Linked DNA regions of Spartinivicinus marinus. The protein of the gene in region 1 interacts with the protein of each later gene in a pairwise test. Links are inferred from orthologs where the notes say so. Each region holds a gene or a part of one and is shown in the gene's direction. Other genes may lie near its edges.

Region 1 (15,857 bases):
GGGTATATTACAGCAATTGGTTTGTGATTATACGGGAGAAAAACAAAACTTAATGGCCTGGCTTGGCCCTGCCATTGGTCCTCAGCATTTTGAGGTAGGGCCAGAAGTGAAGCAGGCCTTTCAGTACTTAGGTGTCGATGCCAAAACAGCATTTCAGCTAAGCAATAGGCCAGGTCATTATTATGCTGACCTTTATTTGTTAGCAAAGTTGCAGTTGAATCAGCTAGGGATTGACCAAGTTTACGGTGGTGGCTTTTGCACCTATAGTGACCACCAACGTTTTTATTCTTATCGGCGCTCCCCGCAAACGGGCCGAATGGCATCTTTGATTTGGCGAGAAGCGCCGTAAATCTATTCAACTGCTTTAAGTCAACAGGCAGTCCTTGAAAACTTTTTAATAAGCTCCATATAAACTAGTAAGTAAGCATCCTGGTAGGCTCAGGAGCAAAAGCGCGCAAATCTCACCGGTGAAACTTTCCTTTGACTAACTGCTGCTATTTTTAAACAACAGTTATGGCCTACTTATGTAAAAAATTTATAGGTGGAAACAGCAAATGAGAGTTGATCGACTGACCAGTAAACTACAAATGGCATTGGCTGATGCCCAGTCAATAGCTGTGGGGCGTGATCACAATTACCTTGAGCCAGTGCATTTAATGATGGCCCTGTTAGAGCAAAAAGGTGGCTCTATCAGACCTTTATTGATGCAGGTGGGTTTCGATGTTAATCAGTTAAAGCAAGGTTTTGAAAAGGCATTAGATAATCTTCCTGTTGTATCAAGCGGTGATGGCGATGTTCAAATGTCACCCCAGCTTGGGCGGCTATTAAACCTGGCAGATAAATTATCGCAAAGGGCGGGTGACCAGTTTATTTCCAGTGAAACTATTTTGTTAGCTGCAATGGAAGACAAAGGCCAAGTAGGAGAGCTGCTAAAGACCCAGGGAGTTAGTCAGCAAGCGCTTGAAACAGCAGTTAAAAACTTGCGTGGTGGCCAAGCAGTAAATGATCCTAATGCAGAAGAACACCGTCAGGCACTGGATCGCTACACCATTGATTTAACGGTTAAGGCAGAAAAAGGTCAGCTGGATCCAGTGATTGGTCGAGATGATGAAATACGCCGGACTATACAAGTATTGCAGCGTCGCACCAAAAACAACCCCGTTCTGATTGGAGAGCCTGGGGTGGGTAAGACTGCAATTGTAGAAGGTTTAGCCCAGCGTATTATTAATGGTGAAGTACCCGATGGTTTAAAAGACAAGCGTATTTTAGCGTTAGATATGGGAGCACTGATTGCCGGCGCAAAATTTCGTGGTGACTTTGAAGAGCGGTTAAAAGCCGTTTTAAACGAGCTGGCGAAACAAGAAGGACGAATCATTTTATTTATTGATGAGCTGCATACCATGGTAGGTGCAGGTAAAGCTGAAGGTGCAATGGATGCCGGTAATATGCTAAAGCCTGCTCTGGCTAGAGGTGAATTGCACTGCGTCGGTGCAACGACTTTAGATGAGTACCGACAATATGTAGAAAAAGATGCAGCACTGGAGCGTCGCTTTCAAAAAGTCATGGTTAATGAGCCCAATGAAGAAGACACTATTGCTATTTTGCGTGGTTTAAAAGAGCGCTACGAAGTACATCATGGGGTGGATATTACTGACTCTGCCATTATAGCGGCTGCTAAGCTCTCTCACCGATATATTACTGATCGACAACTGCCGGATAAAGCTATTGACTTAATTGATGAAGCGGCCAGTCGGATCCGGATGGAAATGGATTCTAAACCAGAAAGTATGGATCGGTTGGAGCGGCGTTTAATTCAGTTAAAAATTGAGCGTGAGGCACTGAAAAAAGAAGATGATGAGGCATCCAAAAAGCGTTTAACGAAACTTCAGGATGATATCAGTAAACTGGAAAAAGAGTACTCTGATTTAGAAGAGGTCTGGAAGTCTGAAAAAGCATCATTACACGGTTCGCAAAAAATTAAGGAGGAGTTAGAGCGGGTGCGTACCGAACTGGATGCGGCCCGTCGGAGTGGTGATTTAGCCAGAATGTCTGAATTGCAGTATGGTCGAATTCCAGAGCTGGAAAAGCAGCTAGATTTGGCAAGTCAGGCCGAAATGAGCGATATGCGCTTGCTGCGAAATCGTGTGTCAGAGGAAGAAATTGCTGAAGTGGTGTCGAAGTGGACTGGTATACCTGTTGCCAAAATGTTGGAAGGTGAGCGAGAGAAACTGCTTCGAATGGAGGATGCCCTACATAAAAGAGTCATTGGTCAGGATGAGGCAGTGCTTGCCGTATCGAACGCAGTGCGTCGATCTCGGGCTGGGTTAGCTGACCCTAATCGCCCCAATGGTTCATTTATGTTTTTAGGGCCAACTGGGGTTGGTAAAACAGAGTTATGTAAGGCACTTGCTGAGTTTTTGTTTGACACTGAAGAAGCGATCATTCGTATTGATATGTCTGAGTTTATGGAGAAACATTCAGTCGCTCGGCTAGTAGGTGCACCTCCAGGGTATGTTGGCTATGAAGAAGGAGGTTATCTGACCGAGGTGGTGCGTCGTCGCCCTTATTCAGTAGTGTTATTGGATGAAGTGGAAAAGGCTCATCCGGATGTATTTAATATTTTGTTGCAAGTGTTGGAAGATGGGCGTTTAACCGATGGCCAGGGGCGTACGGTTGATTTTAAAAATACCGTAGTGGTCATGACATCTAACCTGGGTTCAGACTTAATTCAAAAGCAAACTCATGACTTTGAAACACTAAAAGCAACCTTAATGGATGTTGTGGGAGATCATTTTAGGCCAGAGTTTGTTAACCGAGTTGATGAGCTAGTGGTTTTTCATGGTTTATCGGTAGGACAAATTAAAGGTATTGCTGAAATACAATTGAGTCGCTTACGGCAGCGACTACAGGAAAAAGATTTAAATCTACAGCTGGCAGACAGTGTGATTGATAAGTTAGTGAATGTAGGTTTTGATCCTGTTTATGGTGCTCGACCACTAAAAAGAGCGATTCAGCGCTGGCTGGAAAACCCATTAGCACAAGAAATATTAGCTGGTAAGTATAGTCCTGGTGAAACTATAGAGGTGAACTTGGTGGATGACCAAATAAGTTTTGGCTAATAGAGGCTATTACAGGATTCAGCGCTAGTACTTGACAACTAACGGCGTAACTGCTGTAAAGTGGGAGTCTAAATTGCAGTCAATAGTGCATTCTGTATGTTTGAGTGTTTAGTAGCCAATAACTTACTGAGCGCTTCTAGTTTATAGAGTGCTCAATGAAGTGTAACGTTGTAAGCAGCGAATGCTTCAGACTGCGGGTTAGCTTTACTTTGTAAAGTAGTGTTAAAAGTTCTGCACATGAGATGTAATTATATGAGTTGACGGCACACCTGTTTACCCTATAATTCATGTGCTTAATTAATATCGGATCGATCTATGTCTAATCAACAAACTGGCACAGTTAAGTGGTTTAATGAATCTAAAGGCTTCGGGTTTCTTGAGCAGGAGTCTGGTCCAGATGTATTCGTTCACTATAGTGCTATTCAAGGTACTGGGTTCAAAGTGTTAACTGAAGGTCAGCAAGTACAGTTTACTGTTACTCAAGGACCTAAAGGATTACAAGCTGAGAATGTAGTTCCTCTATAAGTAATAATTGTTGCTTATATTATCTTGTGGGTGGTGTGTTGCACTGCCCCTATCTTTTAAATCCCTCCTTAAAAACCACTTCTTTTGCTTTTATGAGTTATTAATAATCAAATGGCTGGTTCTATGACACTATATAGCCACTGCATACTATTTCATCAAGTTATTAAATAATCAATTCTGGTTATTATTTAATTATATTTTAGGTTTCAACACTAGGAGTAGTGCGGTTTAGTTTTATTGTTACGAACACAGTTTTGGTGTTGGAAAAACTTAGCAAATAACCACCTAGTAATAAAACAATTCCGAAACAGAAGAGCATACCTGCTAGGCCGATTTTTTGGATAATATCATGAGTAAAAAAAGGGCAGTAACATTGGCCAAAGAGGATCTCAGGAGTAAAGTTAACCCATAGATCTGACTCAATAAAGTGTAATAGTTGTAGTAGTACTACGAAAATTGTAGCCACTAATGCAAAAGTGCCTGCTGTAGACAGAAGTAGCGCAATGAATTGGATGAATAAATTGAAAAGTTTAGAGATTGCTGAAATAAAGTTGTAAGGTGAGGAAGTATTAGGTTGGTTCATACTCAGCCCTTATGATGTCAGTAGTAATTCACGACTGCTTCTAAAAGTTTAGTGGGATAGAGTAAATGTGTTTTTGAATTTATGAATAATAATTTGCTGCCCAACAAATAAAAAATATAAAGAAGAGATTAATTAAAATATTATTAAAGATGCCCTTAAGGTTTGGGGCTGTTGATTTTGCTAAATCAATATTAAATAAACGATTAAAACATAGTTGTCATTAGTTGCTGCTAGCTAAAGGAAGAGCTAAACCTAGGCAAATGAGTTTTAGTGGCAGAGATTGGGGTTAAACAATAAGGAAAGATTAAGGAGGTTTTGCTAGTTTGATCGGTCAATAAGCTTATAAAATAGATGTGGTACCAGCGGGCGGACTCGAACCGCCACGCTATTGCTAGCAATGGATTTTGAATCCATCGTGTCTACCAATTTCACCACGCTGGCACAATTGCAGCGAAGTATAACAAAGGTTTATGTAAGGTCAACTGTTAATTTCCAATCAGTCATTAAACGCCTTTCCTTTGCTTTTCACTGAGGAAGCCCGCTATTTTCAGAGGAGAATAGCTTTTTCTGATTGGTCCAGCGCCACTTTTTCGGTAAGCTAGCGTGTTTTTATAGCTGTTGTACTGAGACATGCAAGTTAAAGATTTTAGCTTTGAGCTACCTGAAGAGTTAATCGCCCAGTATCCCTTAGCGTCGCGCTCAGCAAGCCGACTACTGTGCTTGAATGGTAAAACTGGCGATATTACTCATCAACAATTCAGCCAGTTAGTGGACTTTTTAGAGACAGGAGATTTACTGGTGTTTAACAATACCAGGGTGATTCCTGCTCGAGTATTTGGACAGAAGGCAACTGGTGGCAAGCTTGAGATATTAATTGAGCGGGTTGAATCTGATAATCAAGTGTTAGCTCATATTAAGGCAAGCAAGCCTCCTAAACCTGGTAGCAAGCTCAAACTGGCCAATGGCATTTGGGTAACCATGCTGGAGCGTGTAGAGAGTCTATTTCGGCTGCAGTTTTCTGAAGAACACTCAGTGTTAGATGTACTGGATGAAATTGGCCATATGCCACTTCCACCGTATATGAAGCGAGAGGATGAGCTGGCTGATCGTGAGCGTTATCAAACGGTATACGGCAGTAAGCCTGGTGCAGTTGCAGCACCAACAGCAGGCTTACACTTTGATGAGGCTCTGTTCTCACTGCTTGAAAAAAAGGGTGTTAATAAAGCATTTGTGACTCTTCATGTGGGCGCAGGAACTTTTCAGCCAGTGAGGGTAGACAATATTTTAGATCACAAAATGCATGCAGAACTAATTGATGTATCTGCTGAAGTGTGTCAGCTAGTTAGGCAAACCAAGGCAGCTGGTAAACGAGTGATTGCGGTAGGCACAACTAGTGTTCGTTGTTTGGAAACGGCGAGCAAGATGGGTGAAATTGAACCTTATCAAGGAGAAACCGATATCTTCATTTACCCTGGTTATCAATTTAAAGCGGTTGATGCTTTGGTAACTAACTTCCACTTGCCAGAGTCCACGTTATTGATGTTGGTATCAGCATTTGCTGGTATGGAAGCAACAAAGAAAGCTTATCAGGAAGCCGTTGAGCAGAGGTATCGCTTTTTTAGCTATGGCGATGCCATGTTTATCAGCCAGAAACAGAATTAATAGACTTTTTGTAAAATAGTATTGAGTACTTTATGGCTCGTGAATGTTTTTTAAAATTTGAGCAAATAACCACTGACGGCTTTGCTCGTCGATCCAGATTACATTTCCCCAGAGGTATTGTTGAAACGCCAGCATTTATGCCAGTGGGTACTTATGGCACGGTTAAAGGTATGTTGCCCCGAGATATCGAAGGTATCGGTGCGCACATTATTTTAGGCAATACTTTTCACCTAATGTTAAGGCCTGGCACTGACATTATCTCAGCTCATGGCGATCTCCATGATTTTACTGGCTGGGAAAAACCAATTCTGACAGACTCTGGTGGGTTTCAGGTCTTTAGCTTGGGTGAAATGCGAAAAATTACTGAAGATGGTGTGACTTTTCGCTCCCCTGTTGATGGCTCCAAAGTATTTATTAGTCCTGAGCGCTCTATGGAAGTGCAGCGAGCACTTGGTTCAGATATTGTGATGATATTTGATGAGTGTACACCTTATCCTGCCTCACATGATCAAGCCAAACGCTCAATGGAATTATCGCTGCGCTGGGCGGAGCGAAGCAAACAGGCGCATGGGGATAACCCTTCCGCTTTGTTTGGCATTATTCAGGGAGGCATGTACCAAGACCTTCGAGAACAGTCATTACAAGCGCTAAATGGTATTGGTTTTGATGGTTATGCCATTGGTGGGCTTTCTGTTGGTGAGCCGAAACATGAAATGATGCAGGTCTTATCGGGTGTTACCCACTTGATGCCTGAGAATAAGCCCCGATATTTGATGGGAGTGGGAACCCCCGAAGATATTGTTGAAGCAGTCAGGCGAGGGGTGGATATGTTTGACTGTGTTATGCCAACACGAAATGCCCGTAATGGCCATTTATTTACTTCCACGGGAGTGGTAAAAATTCGCAACGCTGTCAATAAAACGGATACTGGGCCACTGGATGCTGAATGTGATTGTTACACTTGCAATAACTTTAGTCGTGCTTATTTGCATCACTTGGATAAATGTAAGGAAATTTTAGGTTCTCAGCTGAATACGATTCATAATTTGCGCTATTACCAGCAACTAATGGCAGGGCTGCGAGAAGCTATTGGAAATCATCAATTGACAGAGTTTGTTACAGCGTTTTATCAAAAACGTAGTGAGGCGGTGCCTGCACTGGGTTAGTGAATACCAATACTGATTTATATTAACGACGGAGTAATACAACCATGAGTTTTTTTATTAATGAAGCTTTTGCTGCCCCCGCTGCTGCAGCGCAAGGTGGTGGAATGATTCAAATTGGTATGCTGGTGCTAATGGTGGCAGTATTTTATTTCCTGCTAATTCGCCCACAAAAAAAGCGTATGAAAGAGCACCAGCAGCTGGTTGAAAACCTGAATAAAGGCGATGAGGTAGTGACTAACGGAGGGATTGTTGGCAAGGTCACAAAGGTATCTGAACAATTTGTCACATTACAGGTTTCTAACAATGTGGAGTTGAATTTTCAGAAGCAGGCCATATCTGCTGTATTACCGAAAGGTACTATCAAAGCAATCTAATTATTCAGGCGAAGTATCCTAATCATCATTCAAGGCTTGGCTAAGTAGCGCTTTTTTAGCAGCCTTTATTAGATTAACCCGCCAACTACCGACCCGTCAGGCAGGCTTAGGCTTGCCGGGTTCTGTTGAACAAGAAGGAATATAGGGCAGAACCATGCTCAATAAGTATCCAATTTGGAAGTATTTCCTCGTTATTTTTATTGTCTCGATAGGGGTGATTTATGCATTACCCAACTTATATCAAGATGATCCAGCCATTCAAATCTCCCATCACCGCTCAGCAACTGCTGTTTCTGAGTCGACGCTGCAACAAGCTCAAAAGCGTTTGGAAAAGCAAGGTATTGGGATAAAAGGATTTGAAGTAACTAATAAAGGGGCGGGTTTGCTCCGGTTGAATAGCTTTGAAGACCAATTAAAAGCTAAGTCAATGGTAAAAGACTGGTTGGGTGATGACTATATAGTGGCACTTAACCTGGCTGCGACTACGCCTGACTGGCTTCGCTCAATGGGTGCTGGGCCAATGAAGTTAGGTTTGGACTTAAGTGGTGGGGTTCACTTCTTATTGGAAGTGGATATGGGTAAAGCCATTGCTACTCGCTTAAAAGGCATTCATAACGAAATTCGCTCTGAGCTGAGTAAGCAGGATCTGCGCTACAAAGTAGGTAGTAGCTCTACCAGTGCTCGCTGGGTGTTAAATTTCAAAAATGAAGCTAAGCGTGATAAAGCCATGCAGGTGGTTCGCGGTAAATACTCTGACTTGAATATTAATGCAGGCGAAGATAGCGCTATCTACTGGCTTAGCTATCAGTTTTCTGAGTTAAAAGTAAAAGATATCGAAGACTATGCGATTAAGCAGAACCTGACTTCACTTAGAAACCGGGTCAATGAGCTGGGAGTTTCTGAGCCACTGGTCCAGCGGCAGGGGCGTAATCGTATAGTGGTGGAGTTGCCGGGTGTTCAGGATACAGCAGAAGCTAAAAAGATTATTGGTAAAACGGCTAACCTGGAATTTCGCTTAGCAGCACAGCTTGACGCTAAAGCAGGGCAATATGAAACCCTTAATCGTAAAGAAGGTGGTCAGGCCAAGCTAGAAAAGAAAATAATAGTGACGGGTGATCAAGTGGCAGATGCTCGTGCTAGTTTTGATGAAAATGGCCGCCCTCAGGTAAATATTACCTTAAGCGGTGGTGGTGGTCAGCTTATGAATAAAGCTACACGTACCAATGTTGGCCGCCAGATGGCAGTGATCTTTATTGAAGAGCGTCCTTATACAAAAGAGGTTGAAAAGGTTGTTGACGGTAAGGCGACGGTTGTTAAAGAAACCCGCTTTAAAGAAGAGCGCAAAATTATTAGCCTGGCGACTATTCAGTCTGCATTAGGCACTCAGTTTAGGATTACTGGATTAGATTCAGTTGGCGAATCAAAAGAGCTAGCGCTGCTATTAAGAGCAGGTGCTTTTGCTGCTCCTATGTATTTTGTTGAAGAGCGTACGGTTGGTCCAAGCCTGGGTAAAGAAAACATCGAGTTAGGCTTTAAATCAGTAGTAGTCGGTTTTGTCCTGGTGCTGCTTTTCATGCTGGTTTATTACAAGGTGTTTGGCTTGTTTGCTAATGTGGCTCTGGGGCTTAACTTAGTTTTGCTGATAGCCTTTATGTCTATATTATCAGCCACCTTAACTTTACCTGGTATTGCGGGGATAGTGTTGACTGTAGGGATGGCAGTAGATGCCAATGTGCTTATTTTCTCTAGAATTAAAGAAGAAATGAAGCGAGGACTACCCCTTCAGCATGCTATTCATGAAGGTTACGACCGAGCGTTTGTGACCATCCTTGATGCCAATATAACTACCTTATTAGTCGCCATTATTCTTTATGGTGTAGGCACTGGTCCAGTAAGAGGTTTTGCTGTCACATTGTCCATTGGTATTGTGACTTCAATATTTACTGCCATCGTTGTGACTCGTGCATTGGTCAATATGACCCACGGTGGTCGCCAGTTGAAAAAATTGTGGATTTAGTTCCTAACTTAGCAGATTTAAAGGCAAAAGGATGAATGACAACGAAAAAGTGTTAAATTTTATGGGGGCGCGGGTGATAGCTGCCGCGCTCTCTATAGCGCTCGTGTTGGGTTCGATTATTTCTCTGTTTTCTAACCAGTTGCAGTTCGGGTTGGATTTTACAGGAGGGACTCTGATTGAGCTTGGTTATGATAAAACGGCTAATTTAGAGAATATTCGTAAAGAATTACAGGCTGCTGGCTACCCTGATGCGGTTGTTCAGGACTTTGGCTCTGACAAAGATGTGCTGGTACGGATTGCTGGTGATAAGCCTTCACTAGGCAATGATGTGGCTGCAATTTTGAAGTCATCCTATGAGGGGGAAATTGAGCTAAGGCGCTCTGAGTTTGTTGGCCCTCAAGTAGGTGAAGAGCTGCGAGAAGATGGTGGTCTGGGTATGCTACTTGCGCTGGGTGTGGTGATGCTATATATAGCAGCTCGCTTCCAGTTTAAGTTTGCCTTGGGTGCTGTATTAGCACTGGCCCATGATGTAATCATTACGCTTGGTGTTTTTTCTGTCTTTAATTTAAGTTTTGATCTGACCGTGTTGGCTGCATTGCTAGCGGTTATTGGTTACTCATTAAACGACACGATTGTTGTGGCTGACCGAATTCGTGAAAACTTTAGAAAACTAAGAAAAGCAACGCCAATTGAAGTAATCAATTCATCGCTCACTCAAACGTTAGGTCGAACCTTGGTTACGTCGCTGACTACCTTGTTAGTGTTAGTAGCTCTGTTTATTTATGGTGGAGAACTTATCCATAACTTTGCGTTAGCGTTAATGATTGGTGTTGGTGTAGGTACTTACTCTTCTATTTATGTGGCAGCTAATATTTTGTTGGTGATGAAAATCAGTCGTGATGACTTAATGCCTCCAGAAGTAGAGCAAGAAGCGGTTGACGAGCTTCCCTAAAATCAATTCTTGAATGATTTTTAAAGAAAAAAGGTGGCTAGGTTGGCCACCTTTTTTTGGAGTGTTAATAACGATATGGTTATTTAGAGCCTTTGGAAAAGTGAGGCTGGATTTGTTGTAGCACAGATTTAAAACACTTTGGGTTGCCGCCTACGATTTGCCCATTATCCATAAACTCATGACCTCCTTTAAAGTCGCCAACCAATCCACCTGCTTCCTGAATAAGTAGTACACCTGCAGCGATATCCCACTGGTTTAATCCGAACTCCCAGTAAGCGTCGTAACGACCAGCCGCAACATAAGCTAAATCCAGGGCTGCGGAACCTGCTCGGCGTATACCAGCAGTTTGCTCGACTAGAGACTTAAATATGCCAAGGTAATCATCAATTTTATCCATTTGATCGGGGCGGAAAGGGAAGCCTGTTGCAAGCAATGACTCATTTAGCGGTTTGTTTTTACTGACCCGAATGCGCTTACCATTTAATTGAGCACCTCGGCCACGGCTTGCTGAAAATTCTTCTTTACGGATAGGGTCTAAAACAATGGCGTGCTCAATACGCCCTTTATACTGGCAGGCAATTGAAACTGCAAAGTGAGGAATGCCATGAATAAAGTTGGTGGTGCCATCTAATGGATCAATAATCCACAGGTAGTCCTGTCCTTCACCATGGCCTGGGTGATGGCCTGTTTCTTCTCCATAGAAACCATGATTAGGGTAAGCTTTTTTTAACGTACGCAGAATTACTTTCTCTGCTGCCTGGTCAACTTCAGTAACAAAATCGCGGTCGCCTTTTTTGTTAACAGTGAGTACATCTAACTGCTCAACAGCACGCTCTATCACGTCACCGGCATTACGAGCAGCCCTCAAGGCTATATTAAGCATTGGTTGCATAGGAAAATCACTTTGGCATGTAAAAGAACAAAAATTAATTATATCAAATAATAAATCATGGCTGTTAACTTTAGTGTGTTGGTATTTATACATAGCTGATTTATCTGCATGTGTTTACAGTCAGTTACCTTATGAATCCGAACTCTGTTAAAATCTGCAACTTGATTTTATTGAAGACAGTTGGGTGGTACGGCTTGTGTTGGACAATATTAGAGTGGTGTTAGTGAACACCTCTCACCCTGGTAATATTGGTGCAGTTGCCAGGGCGATGAAAACCATGGGGCTTAGTGACTTACGGTTAGTTGAGCCTGATCAGTTTCCCCACCCTTATGCGACTAGTCGCTCTGCTGGAGCAGAAGACTTGCTAAATCAGGCGTGTGTGGTGAGCACTCTTCAAGAGGCTGTAGCTGATTGCCAGCTAGTGATTGGTACCAGTGCTCGTGAGCGTAAGATCCCCTGGCCGCTGATAAACCCAAGAGAATGTGCGGAGCTAGCAGGGCAGGCAAGTCGTAGCAATAAAAAAGTGGCTGTTGTTTTTGGTAGAGAGGATCGTGGCTTAACCAATGATGAGCTAGCTCTGTGTAATTACCATGTTAATATTCCTGCCTGTGAAGGTTATAGCTCTCTAAACCTCGGTGCAGCAGTTCAGGTTATTGCTTACGAGCTGCGAATGAGTCACCTGGAGCAACAGCAGCCAGAAAAGCTATCAAGCTCTGTTAGTCAGGACTGTGCTTTTCCTGATGCGTCACATGAAGAAGTAGAAAGGTTTTTAGCTCACTTTGAGGAGCTGCTGACTCAAATTGAATTTCTTGACCCCTCTAATCCGGGTGTGGTGATGACAAGGTTTCGTCGCTTATTTCAACGTGCCATGTTGGATAGTAAAGAAGTAAATATGTTACGTGGTGTACTGTCTGATACTCAGCGGATAATCAAACAACTTAGCAAGACTCAACCCACAGGTTAACTCCCCATGTTTGAGCGCCTTCGAGAAGATATAGCTAGTGTTTTTGATCGTGATCCTGCGGCTCGTAATACCCTTGAGGTATTAACCAGTTATCCAGGGGTACATGCTTTATTATTTCATCGCTTGAGCCACATACTTTGGACTAAAGGGCTTAAATGGTTAGCTCGGTTTATTTCATCTATTGCCAGGCTACTAACCGGTATTGAAATTCATCCGGGTGCAAAAATTGGGCGACGATTTTTTATTGATCATGGTATGGGAGTAGTTATTGGTGAAACCACGGAAATTGGTGATGATGTGACACTCTATCAAGGAGTTACTCTGGGAGGAACTAGCTGGAATAAAGGAAAGCGTCACCCCACTTTAGAAAATGGGGTTGTAGTTGGTGCGGGTGCAAAAGTTCTAGGCCCATTTACCGTAGGAGAAAATGCCAAGGTGGGCTCAAATGCGGTAGTGACCAAACCAGTCCCTGCTGGTGCTACTGTGGTCGGTATTCCTGGTCGTATCATTCAAAAATCGTCTGCCAATGGAGTTGACCCTCGACATCAGGCAATGGCTGAAAAAATAGGCTTTGACGCTTATGGTGTGACGCAGAATATGCCCGATCCTGTGGCTAAGGCAGTCACAAGCTTGTTAGGACACCTACATGCAGTGGATACCAAAATTGATGTTATGTGCAAAGGGTTGAAAGACTTGGGTATTAATTACTGTGATAAAGCCTTGCCTGAACTAAACGATGAAGACTTTGCTTCGGTGAAAGAGAATGGTAGTGCAAGCTCTGTGACTACAGAGGATTCAAATGAAAAACCAGTCGAGACTGTTGTAGTCGCACAAAACTCTTCATTAGAGTCAAGTGAGTCTGATAAAGAAAAAGACAATATTATATAGCCTGTCTATTTAGCTATAAATGCTTTATATATAGCCAGTTTAAGTAATATGCATAGTACTTTTAGTGTAGTGGCTAGTGGCACTTTCACGCTATGGTTCCTGGTCTGGCTGTCACCCATTAAAACTACTGACCTGCTTGTTCTATTAGGTAAGTTTTTTAGAGTTAAAAATACTTGACTAAAATACTAGGATAAATACTTGATCAATTTGGTTGGTTTTAGCATAATCTTTAACTAGAGTTTGCTAATAACTTTTTGAAGTTTAACTGAAGAAAAGTTTTAAAATTCTTAAAGCTCAAGAGAACCGCGATTATATACCATAGCTTCTCAAAATTGTAAGCGATAACAGCAATCGACACACAGAGTAATCGACATGCGCTTAACTACCAAAGGCCGTTATGCAGTTACAGCAATGTTAGACCTTGCCCTACATGCTGATAAAGGGCCAGTTGCGCTTGCAGATATATCAGAACGTCAAGGAATTTCATTGTCTTACCTGGAGCAGCTGTTTGCTAAGTTGAGACGTAATGAGTTAGTTACTAGTATTCGAGGTCCTGGTGGAGGCTATCGGTTGAGTCGCTCCTCCCAGGCAATTCATGTAGCACAAGTCATTGATGCAGTTAATGAGTCGGTGGATGCGACCCGATGTCATGGCAAAACCGGCTGTCAACAAGGTGATACCTGTTTAACCCATCATTTGTGGTGTGATTTAAGTAAGCAAATACATACATTTTTAAGTGGAATTAGCTTGGCTGATTTAGTGGCCCAGCGAGAAGTACGTGATGTTGCAACTCGCCAAGAAGAGCGAGTCAATAACCAGAAGCAAAGTGAGCAAAAGTTAGTAGAGCGAATTGATGCCTCAACCTTGTGACCTGACTCGCTGCTAGCTAGAACCGTTTATAAAATGAGAGCAGCTGTAGCTGCTTGATAGAACTGAGATTAAGCCTGGAGCGTAGTAAGCGCTGGAGATAGTAATCAATGAAACTACCGATATACCTGGACTATTCTTCTACCACTCCGGTTGACCCAAGAGTGGCTGAAAAGATGTCGGAATATCTAACGACACATTTCGGCAATCCTGCCTCAAGGTCTCATGCCTTTGGCTGGAAAGCAGAGGAAGGAGTTGAGAATGCCAGGCGTCAGGTGGCGGACTTGGTAAACTGTGATCCGCGTGAAATTGTTTGGACCTCTGGTGCTACTGAGTCTGATAACTTAGCTATTAAAGGTGCTGCCCGTTTTTATCAGAAAAAAGGTAAGCACATCATCACTTCTAAAATTGAGCACAAAGCAGTGCTTGATACTTGCCGTCAACTGGAGCGTGAAGGCTTTGAAGTCACTTATCTGGAGCCTAATCCCGAAGGAATTATTGCCCCACAAGTCGTTGCAGATGCCATTCGTGAAGACACTATTTTAGTGTCCTTAATGCATGCTAATAATGAGATTGGTGTGATCACTGATATTGCTGCGATTGGTGAAATTACTCGCGAGAAAAAAATTATTTTTCATGTCGATGCTGCGCAAAGTGCAGGGAAAATTGATATTGACCTGACCACTCTGAAAGTAGATCTAATGTCGTTCTCTGCTCATAAAGTTTATGGCCCTAAGGGCATTGGAGCCTTGTTTGTTCGGCGTAAACCTCGGGTAAGAATAGAAGCTCAAATCCACGGTGGTGGTCATGAACGTGGAATGCGCTCAGGTACGCTGGCAACTCACCAAATTGTTGGGATGGGCGAAGCTTTCCATATTGCAAAAGAAGAATTGGCGGCTGAGCAGGAACGTTTATTAGCGTTACGCAATCGCTTCTGGGATCACTTTAAAGATATGGAAGAAGTCTATGTTAATGGCAACTATACCCAACGCTTACCTGGAAACTTGAATGTTAGCTTCAACTTTGTTGAAGGAGAGTCACTCATCATGTCGCTGAAAGATTTAGCTGTTTCCTCAGGCTCAGCCTGTACTTCAGCCAGCCTAGAACCTTCTTATGTGTTAAGGGCTCTGGGTATTAATGATGAGCTGGCTCATAGCTCACTTCGCTTCACACTTGGACGTTTTACAACTGAAGAAGAAGTTGACTATGCCGCGAAGGAAGTGCGTAAGGCGGTGTCTAAGTTAAGAGAGCTTTCGCCTCTATGGGACATGTATAAAGACGGCGTAGATATTTCAAAAGTTGAGTGGGTTGCGCATTAATAGCAGTCGAATATCAAGGGTGAGGAGTTCAAAATGGCTTACAGTGATAAAGTAATAGATCATTATGAAAACCCGCGTAATGTGGGTAAGTTGGATGCAGAAGATCCTTCTGTCGGGACTGGAATGGTAGGTGCTCCTGCGTGTGGTGATGTGATGCGCCTGCAAATCAAGGTAAATGACGAAGGTATTATCGAAGACGCTAAGTTTAAAACCTATGGCTGTGGTTCAGCAATCGCTTCTAGTTCTCTTGTAACTGAGTGGATGAAAGGCAGAACTATTGATGAAGCTGAGCAAATTAAAAACACCAATATTGCTGAAGAGCTAGAGTTACCTCCAGTGAAAATTCACTGCTCGGTGCTGGCAGAAGATGCAATCAAAGCTGCAGTCACTGACTATCGCAACAAGCGTAGTAGTTAAGTCTTAACCTAGTGTTATTAAAAACCAGAGCTTTTGTAGGGAAGTACCCAGCGAAAGTTTTGGTTTTTACTGAGAGTGAAAGCTAGCTGCTGATGCTTCTATTATGATGCAA
Region 2 (4,309 bases), 420 kb from region 1 along the record:
TGATTTAAAAGTGCGATTTCGCCCGTCCTACTTCCCTTTCACTGAGCCTTCTGCTGAAGTAGATATTGAGTGGGGAACAGACGAAAAAGGGAATACAAAATGGCTTGAAATAATGGGGTGTGGCATGGTTCACCCTAAAGTATTTGAGGCAGTGGGAATTGATTCTGAAAAATATACGGGGTATGCCTTTGGTTTGGGGGTTGAGCGAATGGCTATGCTGCGTTATGGGGTGAATGATCTGCGGATGTTTTTTGAAAATGACTTGAATTTCTTGCAGCAATTTTAAGTGGCCTTAATAAAAGCAACGAAAGGCGTATAGTTTTCAGAATAATTAATTTGTAAATGGTAAAACGATGAAATTCAGTGAACAGTGGCTACGTGAGTGGGTTAACCCGAAAGCAACAACTGAAGAAATAGTATCTACAATCACCATGGCTGGGCTGGAAGTTGATGAAGTTGAGCCTGTTGCTGGTGATTTTAAAGGCATTGTTGTCGGTGAAATTTTAAGTACTGAGCCACACCCTAATGCTGATAAATTAAAAGTGTGTCAGGTAGCTGCTGGTAATGAAACCCTACAAGTGGTTTGCGGTGCGCCCAACGCAACAGCAGGAATGAAAGTGCCGTTTGCTTTGGTTGGGGCTGTATTGCCTGAAAATTTTAAAATTAAAAAGGCAAAACTTAGAGGGGTGGAGTCTTTTGGAATGCTGTGCTCTGAAGCTGAGTTAGGGATTTCTGAAAATCATGATGGATTAATGGCACTACCTGCTGATGCACCTGTTGGAGAAGATATACGTCAGTATTTACAACTAGATGATCATATCATTGATGTTGATTTAACGCCTAACCGTGCTGACTGTTTAAGTATTGCTGGTGTTGCTCGTGAAGTGGGTGTGAGCTTTGATGAGCCTGTTAATTCAGTTGAAATTAAACCTGTACCTCCACAAATTGATGAAAAATTTGCTATAGAAATACAGGCACCCGATGACTGTCCTCGTTATATTGGCCGAGTAATAAAAGATGTGGATTTATCACAACCTACCCCTTTATGGCTAAAAGAAAAATTACGTCGTAGTGGTATTCGTAGTATTGATCCTGTGGTTGATGTGACCAACTATGTGATGTTGGAATTGGGACAGCCAATGCACGGTTTTGACTTGGCAGAATTACACGGTCAAATAATTGTGAGAAAAGCTAAGGCAGAGGAAAAACTTAAATTATTAGATGGCCAGGAAATAACCCTTCAAGATGATATTTTGCTGATTGCTGATGAAAAAGGGCCATTAGCAATGGCAGGAATTATGGGGGGAGAGCACTCTGGGGTTTCAGAAAAAACCAAAGATATTTTCTTGGAAAGTGCTTTTTTTAATCCGATCACTATTGCTGGTAAGGCACGTCGTTATGGTATGCATACCGACTCATCGCATCGCTTTGAACGAGGGGTAGACTATGAGCTACCACGGCTAGCAGCAGAACGTGCTACCGCATTAATTTTAGCAATTTGTGGTGGTCAGCCTGGCCCATTAACAGAGGCGGTTGCACAAGAAAAACTACCTCCACGCCGACAAGTTAAATTGAGAGAAGCAATAATTGAAAGGCTGCTGGGCTTTGGTATGGCGAAGGAAAAGGTTGAAACCATACTAAGTGGGCTTGGGATGCAAGTGGCAGCTGCTGAAGAAAACAGTTGGATAGTAGATGTACCGAGCTATCGTTTTGATATTGAGCGGGAAGAAGACCTGATTGAAGAGCTTGCGCGTGTGTTTGGCTATAACCAACTGCCCACAACAACACCGCAAAGCCAGCAGGTAATGGCACAAATACCAGAGACTAAAACACCACTAAATCAGCAGCGTAAGTTGTTGACAACTTTAGGCTATCAAGAAGTCATTAATTACAGCTTTATTGCTTCAGAGTTGCAGCAGTTGTTTAGTCCAGATTTAAAGCCTCAACCATTGGCTAATCCTATTTCGGCAGACATGGCTGTCATGAGAACCAGCTTATTGCCAAGTTTATTGAGCAATGTGCAATACAACTTAAATAGACAGCAGCCAAGAGTCAGATTATTTGAAACTGGGCAGGTGTTTATCGAAGCAGGTAATGGTTTGACTCAAGAACAAAAAATAGCGGGTGTTGTTTACGGTAGTCTCTTCCCAGAGAGCTGGCACTCTCAAAAACAGTCAGTAGACTTCTATGACCTGAAAGGAGATGTAGAAGCACTGCTTGCCTTAGGTAATGAAGCTGAAGTTGAAATTAAACCTGGTAAGCATACCGCTATGCACCCTGGTCAAACGGCTGCTGTTTATTGTAATGGAAAGCTTGCAGGTCACTTAGGTACATTGCATCCAGAACTACAAGCGAAGTTGGATTTGCCGAATGCTGCCTATTTATTTGAGCTGGACTTAAAGGCAATTAGTGTTGGCAAAGTTACAAGCTTTGTCCCATTGTCTAAATTCCCAGAAGTTAGACGAGACCTGGCGTTTATTGTAAATAGAGCAGTATTAGCCCAAGAGCTTAAGTCAGTAATTGCGGAAAAAGCGGGTGAATGGCTTAAGTCATTGACTTTATTCGACTTATATGAAGGGAAAGGAATTGAACCAGGTCAGAAAAGTGTGGCTTTAGGCTTGACGTTGCAACATCCATCGCGCACTCTTAATGATGAAGAGGTGAACTCAATTATTGATCAAGTAGTCACAGAACTGGAGCAAAAATTTCAGGCAAGTTTGAGGAAGTAGCCAATGGCGGCACTGACGAAAGCAGAAATGGCTGAGCGTCTTTTTGAGGAGCTTGGCCTTAACAAGCGAGAAGCCAAGGATATGGTAGAGTTGTTCTTTGAAGAAATTCGTCATGCCTTGGAATCTAATGAACAAGTTAAATTGTCTGGCTTTGGTAACTTTGACTTAAGAGACAAACGAGAAAGGCCAGGTCGAAACCCAAAAACAGGGGAGGAGATTCCAATATCTGCAAGAAGAGTGGTTACCTTCAGACCAGGACAAAAACTCAAGGCAAGAGTAGAGGCATATGCTGGAACCAAGCATCATCAATGAAGAACTACCAGCGATACCTGGTAAACGCTACTTTACTATTGGTGAAGTAAGTGAGCTGTGCCAGGTGAAGCCCCATGTGCTTCGTTATTGGGAACAAGAGTTTGAACAACTCAAACCCGTAAAGCGGCGAGGTAATCGTCGCTATTACCAGCGTCAAGATGTATTAATGATCCGGCAAATTAGAAGCTTGCTATATGAAAAAGGCTTTACTATTGGTGGGGCTAGAAATCAGCTTGCTGGTGAAGACTCAAAATCAGATCGCACGCAATATAAACAACTTATACGGCAGATGATCGCCGAGCTGGAAGAAGTGCTTGCTGTATTAAAGTCTCGTTAAATCACGACAGGAAATCCGCTTGAACTTCAGCGGATTTCCTGTATCATCACCATTGCTTCAAAGCCTTGAAGCAATTCGGAGTGTAGCGCAGCCTGGTAGCGCACCACAATGGGGTTGTGGGGGTCGGAGGTTCGAATCCTCTCACTCCGACCATTTTTTCTTTCTAGATCAATCACTTACAAGTCTTTGAAATTGAGACTCATTCTCGTCCTGCAATATTCTGCAATAACCTGCAATATAATTTTTAGCAAAAGTCTACTAAACGACAACTGACTTCTATTTATGGGGCAAGTTTTGTTTTAAGTTGGTGTTTGTTTATGGTTTGATCATTACTGAGTTTAACGATCAGAAGAAGGTATTCTTTCTGGTAAGTTGCCTTAGGTTTGCTTTTGGTATTCAAGTTTGAATTATCACTTCATTGCATGCCAGGGTAATGCGTGGCTTCGTTTTGCTTAGCAAAGGGATATTAAACAGCAGAAGTTTTATGTTAAAGTTTTGTGGAATATATTATAAATAATTATCCCATAAAAAATGGGATAATTATATATTGCCTAGCTTCATTTTATCTATCAAACTATTAGTTTAATAAAATCTAATAATCTTTACAAAATTTACATTTTTATTGTTGTTTGTCTTAATAGACCATATATAATTTAATGGCTTTATATTTTCATGTCTTAGTAGTCTGATAGAGTATTTTATTAATATCAGATACCTCAGAGGTAGACTCTGCTGTAAGTATTGATTTATTTTTGGTTTTAAATCTAGTCTACTTAAACTTACATTAACTCTATATTGTTGAGCGGTAAATATAAGTTATGTTGAATTTTAAAAAACTTAGTTTTGTTATTTTAATGGGAGCTTTTCTATTTGGATGTAGCCCTCATCAGTTAAGGAATACGGTAGGTGGCGTCCCTAGCGATACTTACAC

Evidence for each region.
Region 2: the proteins of secD (region 1) and pheT interact in binary tests that used the Escherichia coli proteins (3 or more experiments, as listed by UniProt). The link is inferred for Spartinivicinus marinus from one-to-one orthologs.

Annotation. Positions count from the first base shown.
Region 1 is NZ_JAPJZK010000001.1:1,055,652-1,071,508, reverse strand. Bases 7,077-10,014 are described here. They hold secD (protein translocase subunit SecD), read left to right. Parts: upstream 7,077-7,583; coding sequence 7,584-9,446; downstream 9,447-10,014. Other genes in these bases: secF (protein translocase subunit SecF), read left to right, coding at 9,478-10,014; yajC (preprotein translocase subunit YajC), read left to right, coding at 7,100-7,429. Outside these bases: peptidoglycan editing factor PgeF, read left to right, coding at 1-349; ATP-dependent chaperone ClpB, read left to right, coding at 555-3,119; OQE68_RS05055 (cold-shock protein), read left to right, coding at 3,435-3,644; OQE68_RS05050 (hypothetical protein), read right to left, coding at 3,844-4,227; tRNA preQ1(34) S-adenosylmethionine ribosyltransferase-isomerase QueA, read left to right, coding at 4,858-5,889; tRNA guanosine(34) transglycosylase Tgt, read left to right, coding at 5,922-7,055; more of secF, read left to right, coding at 10,015-10,398; OQE68_RS05015 (inositol monophosphatase family protein), read right to left, coding at 10,478-11,290; tRNA (cytosine(32)/uridine(32)-2'-O)-methyltransferase TrmJ, read left to right, coding at 11,487-12,254; cysE (serine O-acetyltransferase), read left to right, coding at 12,261-13,142; Fe-S cluster assembly transcriptional regulator IscR, read left to right, coding at 13,515-14,012; OQE68_RS04995 (IscS subfamily cysteine desulfurase), read left to right, coding at 14,120-15,328; Fe-S cluster assembly scaffold IscU, read left to right, coding at 15,362-15,745. UniProt on the Escherichia coli protein: Part of the Sec protein translocase complex. Interacts with the SecYEG preprotein conducting channel. SecDF uses the proton motive force (PMF) to complete protein translocation after the ATP-dependent function of SecA.
Region 2 is NZ_JAPJZK010000001.1:642,499-646,807, reverse strand. The notes cover bases 1-3,041. They hold pheT (phenylalanine--tRNA ligase subunit beta), read left to right. Parts: upstream 1-353; coding sequence 354-2,729; downstream 2,730-3,041. Other genes in these bases: OQE68_RS03175 (MerR family transcriptional regulator), read left to right, coding at 3,016-3,041; ihfA (integration host factor subunit alpha), read left to right, coding at 2,733-3,041; pheS (phenylalanine--tRNA ligase subunit alpha), read left to right, coding at 1-286. In the rest of the region: more of OQE68_RS03175, read left to right, coding at 3,042-3,378; OQE68_RS03165 (hypothetical protein), read left to right, coding at 4,197-4,309.